2 regions of the Methylophaga sp. SB9B genome follow, and region 2 is predicted to be linked to the other one. Evidence: riboswitches for the same ligand, from Rfam matches in the RefSeq annotation. Region 2 holds a riboswitch; the other holds the start of a gene.

Region 1 (3,428 bases), on a different contig from region 2:
GCCGCACCGATGCCTGAGGTAATGTGGTCATAACCCGGTGCAATATCAGTGACCAAAGGCCCTAAGGTGTAGAAAGGTGCTTCGTGGCAGACTTCCAATTGTAGATCCATGTTTTCCTTGATCTTGTGCATTGGCACATGACCCGGCCCTTCAATCATTACCTGCACATCATGTTTCCAGGCAATATGGGTTAATTCACCCAAAGTACGCAGTTCAGCAAACTGCGCTTCATCATTGGCATCCGCCTGTGAACCCGGACGTAAACCATCACCCAGCGAGAACGACACATCGTAGGCTTTCATGATTTCGCAGATATCTTCAAAGTGCGTGTACAAAAAGCTTTCTTCATGATGTGCCAGACACCAGGCCGCCATAATCGAACCGCCACGCGAGACAATACCGGTGGTGCGGTTTACCGTCAGTGGAATATGCGCCAGACGAATACCGGCATGAATCGTAAAGTAACTGACGCCCTGCTCAGCCTGTTCAATTAACGTGTCGCGAAAGACTTCCCAGGTCAGATCTTCGGCAATGCCATTTACTTTTTCCAATGCCTGATACAACGGCACGGTACCGATTGGCACGGGTGAGTTACGGATAATCCATTCACGTGTCTGGTGAATATGTTTACCAGTCGACAAATCCATTACCGTGTCGCCACCCCAACGAGTGCTCCAGACCATTTTTTCGACTTCTTCTTCAATCGATGATGTGGTGGCAGAGTTACCGATATTGGCATTGATTTTCACCAGAAAATTACGACCGATAATCATCGGCTCAGCTTCAGGGTGATTGATATTGGCTGGAATAATCGCCCGACCTTCAGCGACTTCTTTACGGACAAATTCCGGGGTGATGTGATTGGGTTTATCGGCTGGCAACTCGCCTTTTGCCTGCAACGCTGCACGGCCCATGCTTTCACGAATAGCGATATATTCCATTTCTGGGGTAATCAATCCTTGACGCGCATAGTGCATCTGGCTGACGTTTTTACCCGGTTTGGCTTTGCGTGGCAGACGACGATTGGTGAACAGCGGAATATCAAATTCCAGACCATCCTGATCACGGGTAAAGTTGGAACTGAACGCCGGTAATACTTCGGTATCGTCGCGTTCCTCAATCCATTGCTGACGAATCGGCGTTAAGCCTTTTTCCAGATCGATTGTTTCAGTGGGATCGGTATAAATACCAGAAGTGTCGTATACCATCACCGGCGCATTCGGCTCACCCGGCAAATTGGGATCACGGTTCGGTGTATCAGTGAGAGAAATTTGACGAAATGGCACCCGGATATCATCACGACTGCCGGTAATATAGATTTTTTCAGAACCCGGTAATGGCTGAGTAGTAATGCCACTACGGTCTTTAATATCAATAACTTTTGGATTGGCTGCTGACATCTGATTTCCCCTTTTTGAATAAAAAAGTCGGGGAAATGAAGACGTTGCGCTTACGCGAACAAGGTGATGGAGATACACGGCGGCTACAGTCAGACAATCAGACGTACCGGCATTCCGGCTTGTTTCCTACGGAGGTTCTAGCCTCTTCAGGTTCAACGGGTTTCATCTCAGCCATTTCTGAAAAATCAGAGTGGCACCCCGACAAGTGGAAATCATCCTAAACTAAAAATGATTTTTTACACAAGCATCATCTGGCACAATGGGTCACATCAAACGGCATCAAATCAGGCAACATCGGCCATGGCAGATAACAAAAATAAAAATGATGACGACGAGTTTTCCTTGTTTCGCAATGAAATGAGCGACGCCGAGCCGATCAAACACGACCGCCTGGTGCATCGAAAACCACCACCGCCGCCAAAGGTCAGAAAACCCTCCGCAGCTGAACTCACCCATGACACCAGCGAGTTTTCCAGCCTATTCGCCCCCGAAACAGTGGGTAATGAAGAATATCTGGAATACAGGGGTGACGGAATTCAAAACCGCCAATTCGCCAAACTCAAAAATGGCAGAGTACATCTCGAAGCCGAACTCGATTTACATGGCCTCACCCTCGCCAAAGCCGAACCCACCCTCTCCCACTTTCTTGAACAATGTCAGCAAGAAAAGATTCGCTGCGTGCGAATTATTCACGGCAAAGGCTGGGGTTCACGTGATAACAAACCAGTTTTAAAAAGCAAACTCAATCACTGGCTCAGACAAAGTAATTTCGTACTGGCATTTTGTAGTGCAACGATTGAAGATGGTGGGACTGGGGCTTTGTATGTTTTGTTGAAGAGGCAGTTTGAAAAGTAAGTTTATTACTGGTTTTTTAATTCATTTATTTCAGGATATTGGCCTATTAATAGTATGTTAGTCCTTAGACATCATTAACATACTATTAAATTTTAGAGAGAGTTCTGCATGGATATCGCAGTACAAATTTTTCAAATAATTTTTTATATCACTGCCTCGGTTGTTGCAGTTCTTACTTTTGTTAAAGCTAAAAATGGGTTGTTAAACTCAGTTAATACCGAATACCAAAAAAAGGTAATGGAACGATTAGCATTATTATCTGATGAACTTTGGGAGGAGTTTGACTTCTCATCCGAGAATCATTGGTCAAAAGATGACACTTTGAATGAAGTCCTTGAGAAAATTCATAAATATGCGCTTGAAAATAAGCATGCAATTTTAAGCAAGGAAAAAGGGTTTCATGGTGTTCCACTTCCAAAGAAACATATTGAGATGATTGCAATGGTTGAAAGGCTAAAGTCAGATCCATTTATCCCAGAAATAATCAGAAGGAAGATAGTAACTCTTTTAGATGATCGCTTGAACTCAACTTTAGAAGCATACATTACAGTCATAGAACAATATCAAGAAGATCTTACTAAAGGAAAACGCTGGAGCAACTTTGACGAAAATAAAAGTTTTATACATAACGACATAGTTTCAATTATGAGTAAGAATGGCTTGGGGATTACTGAGCTTCAGGGAGCCGTTCAAGAAATACGAAAAGAGATTCAGCGGTATTATGAAAGTTTCAACCCCATAAAAAAATAGCAAGCTGCTTCATAGGGGGACAAAGGTCAGAAACGAATTGAATTCATACACAGTCGATGGAACTCAACCCCATTGGTGACTTACAAGCATTTGAAGGAGAAAACTACCCGGGATTAACGTTTAAGCTAGGAAAGAAAACCTCGCAAAGCATACCCAAATAAAGCTTTGGTTTTCACCAGTGCTCCGTGAGTTTAACGAGAAATTTTCGCTTCGTTTATTGAGACGTAATAAAGCCTCCGCCACCAAACCACACGTTAGACAAGCAAAGGATTGAGAAATGCATCTAGATGAGGAAAGGCGGTCAGCCCAAGATAATCTTGATCGCTTGACAGAGAATATTCCCTCTCGACTTTCCGAACGAGAGGATCGATTTGCGGACAAAATCGAACAATCCAAAACAAACCCCAGCAAAAAGCTCGAATC
Region 2 (3,428 bases):
ATAAAGGCTGATATCTACAGAAATTCGCATAATGATTTCCTAGAAAGGGGCACTGCCGTGCTCCGTTAAATTAGTAGTCGTAAGAGATAGTCACACCGAAAGTACGTGGATCGGCATATTGAACATATCGTGTAGGTTGATACCCGATAGCAGGATCATTTTCGAAGAAAAATCCTCTGGTGTAGTAATCTTTATCAAATAAATTACGACTCCAGATATTCACACGCCAGTTTTGTTCCTGATATTGCAAGCTGGCATTAGTAATGGCATAAGAACCAGACTTTTCATTATGGCTATTTGAGAAATAAAACTCGTCTTTACCTTCAATATTAGCTCGGAAGGTCCAGTTTCTGTTCAGATAGTATTCTCCTCCCAAGCTAAATTGATACCTTGGAGCATGCGCTTGATCTCGGCCAGTGATATCAAGTCCATCGCGTGCATCGAATCGGTCAAACTCGGTATGTAACAAACCAACCGTTGCAAATGTGCGCCACTGATTATTAATCAACCAATCGATATCGAACTCTATTCCGGCATTGGTGCCGCGAGCTGCATTTTGTTGATAATCAATAAAAGACTGTTCAACTTGTCTGGAATTTTTAACTTGCGCATCCTTACGAATGCCATAGAAGACAACAACATTAGTCGTTAAATCGCCATCAAGCCATAAAGATTTAGCGCCGACTTCAAGGTTCCAAAGATATTCGGTATCAAAATCACGGTATTGGGCTTCAACCCCATTACCGTTATTAACTCCCCCCGATTTATAACCGCGTGATAAAGAGGTAAATAACATATGGTGGTCGGTTAACTGATAATTTAATCCGAGCTTTCCACCGAAAAGCACTTCATTTGGGTCTTTGCTTAAACCCTCATTGTCACGATATTTTGCATCAAAATACTCAACACGGAGTCCGCTAATTAACGTTAACTTATCCGTTAAATATGTATCAAGTTGACCAAACAGTGCTGTGTTTTCTGTTTCATATCGGTTTACTAATGGAGTGTAAGGAGACTCAAAGTCTAATTTTTCATCTTGAGATAAATAATAAAGTCCAACAGTCCAGTCGCTAGAATCATTAAAAATTCTGCCATCCTCATTGGATAATGCACGTATTTCAAATGAATGGTTTTCGCGGGTACGATTAAATTCTTCAAAAGCGTTGAATGGGAAAAATATACATGCGTCTGGGTCGGTGTCATCGAGACATGATGGTGGGTTACGGTTAAATAAAGCATCATTTGCAGCTCTATTATTCCAATCTACATCGTAGCTATAGGTCAGATCTGATTTTGAATATGTTACTGCAGACTGTAACTGAACTTTGCTATTCGCCCGCCAATCACTCTTTAAGGCAAAAGCATTGGTCCGTTGCTTATCTTCTCCAGGTTCATCAGAAAGACTATTTCGGCTGTTATCAAGAGTAAAAGCATCGTAACCATTATCAATATTTAGATGCAGCAGATTCAGGTCAATGGTTAAATCATTATTCACTAACCATTTTAAATGGCTGCGAGCAGTAATCTCATCACGATTTTGCGTATTGTCACGACCCAGAAAGTCGTTATCCATAAACCCATCTGATTGATAAGTATGAACAGCAACCCGGCCTAGTAAGGTATCTTTAATTAATGGCCCACCAACGGCAACACCCACACTGCGCGTATTGTAATTTGCCAACGTGGATTCAAAGTTCATATCCAGTTCGTTGGTGGCCTGTTTGCTTTGCATATTGATTACGCCAGCAAGAGCATTGGTGCCATAACGGGTTCCCTGTGGACCTCGCAGCACTTCGACCTGTTCAATATCAAATAATGTTGCGGCACCACCAGTACGGCTGAAATCGATGCCATCAATAATTAAACCCACGGAAGGGTTTAATGGCGCAGCAAATTGACTACGTTCCCCAATACCCCTGATCTGAAAAAACTGACCACGTGAAGCGCCACTTGAGAGATTTACATTGGGTGCAAGATTCAACACATCTTCAAGATGCTGAGCACCGCGGGATTCAATGATTTCTTCATCAAATGTTGTCAGACTGACGGGAATATCCTGAGCTTCAGCCGGACGAAAGTCGGCACTTACTAGCATGGAAGGTAAATCAGTACTGGTGTTCTGAGCGACTGCGCAGGGCGAAAAAAGCGCGCTGGTAACTGCAATGGAAAGCAGGGTGGGTTTCATGACTATCCTTTTTAATTTCATAAAAAGGACAGGGGATCACGCCATTTGCATAGATCTAGCAAGAAGGTGTTGCCGCCTGTCCCTACGCCAGTATTACCTGGATCAGGTTCATCGGGTCTCCACCAACTGGTGAATCTCAGGCCTTTCGACCACCCCGAGGCTTGTATTAGCAAGTGGAGAAAATATACAGAAAAAAGTGATTTTTTCCCACCATTAAAATTTCGATAGCCATAAAAAAGGCGCCCTTAGGCGCCTTCAATGTTTGAGTCGGTTTTAACTTAGTTTTCGATTTTGGCTTTCAAAGTATCAAGGCCTGAACGGAAAATACCTTGAATAGCGTTGGTAGCCGTTTCATCATTCAACTCTTTAGGTTCATGATGATTACCGGTATAACCACGGAAAAATTTGGCTAACCAGGTAACTTTGGTTTGATCGCCTTCAGCTTCAACGGTTACCCATGCTTTATAACGACTGACTGGAACGGCAGGGATATCATGCATTTCACCTTCGATATCCACTTGACCCACAGAGCTCATGGAATCGATATCATATTGATAGCTCATTTTTTCCGCATCGAAACGCTTTAATGTTTCAGTGATGGTGGCATTGTTATCAAGTGTTAATGTGCGAGTTGCCCCAACTTCATTTCCACCTGATGCCTCGGTAGAAATGATGGCTGGATGCCATTTATGCAGACTATCGAAATCTTTGACCATGTTCCATACAGTTTCAGCATCGGCATTAATCAACACAGTTTCTTCGACTTGCAGACGTGAAGCACCATGAGCGAATACCAGTGCAGGTAACAGGAACAAGCCTGTAACCAGGCCTTTTAATACAGCTTTCATTATATTTCCTTCTTATATTTCATTTGGAATGCCAATAATTAGCCCGAATAAACTACCATCACATTCCGAAATGCTAAAGGGAAAAATTCACAATGCAATGGCGTTTTGGATAGTTGAGCGTTGTAAATGTGGGGCAAAAAACTCAATAAAAGCATAGCTATAGCCACGCAGATAGCTGCCTTTGCGGATTCCCATATGCGTTGTACTTGGTTTAAATAAACCACTGGCATCCATTGCCTGTAACGGAGCATCTTTGATTGGATCAAATGCCATGTTGGCGATAATGCCGATTCCAAGACCAAGTTCCACGTAGGTTTTAATTACATCTGCGTCGGTTGCTGTGAAAATTACATTAGGTTTTAAACCCTGTTCAATAAAGGATTGATCTTGTTGAG

Evidence for each region. A riboswitch is a leader RNA that binds a small molecule or an ion and turns the genes downstream of it on or off. The one in region 2 is predicted to bind thiamine pyrophosphate.
Region 1: another riboswitch for thiamine pyrophosphate. It lies ahead of thiC (phosphomethylpyrimidine synthase ThiC); the one in region 2 lies ahead of E8Q33_RS01990 (TonB-dependent receptor).

What each region holds. Positions count from the first base shown of each region.
Region 1 is NZ_SSXS01000007.1:180,679-184,106, forward strand. Features, by position in the region: gene thiC (phosphomethylpyrimidine synthase ThiC) at 1-1,400, opposite strand, end outside; TPP riboswitch at 1,507-1,611, opposite strand; gene E8Q33_RS09550 (Smr/MutS family protein) at 1,701-2,255, shown strand; gene E8Q33_RS09555 (hypothetical protein) at 2,364-3,005, shown strand.
Region 2 is NZ_SSXS01000001.1:396,479-399,906, reverse strand. Features, by position in the region: gene E8Q33_RS01995 (YkoF family thiamine/hydroxymethylpyrimidine-binding protein) at 1-30, opposite strand, end outside; gene E8Q33_RS01990 (TonB-dependent receptor) at 71-2,185, opposite strand; TPP riboswitch at 2,247-2,352, opposite strand; gene E8Q33_RS01985 (SRPBCC family protein) at 2,464-3,033, opposite strand; partial or broken gene E8Q33_RS01980 (CysB family HTH-type transcriptional regulator) at 3,121-3,428, opposite strand, start outside.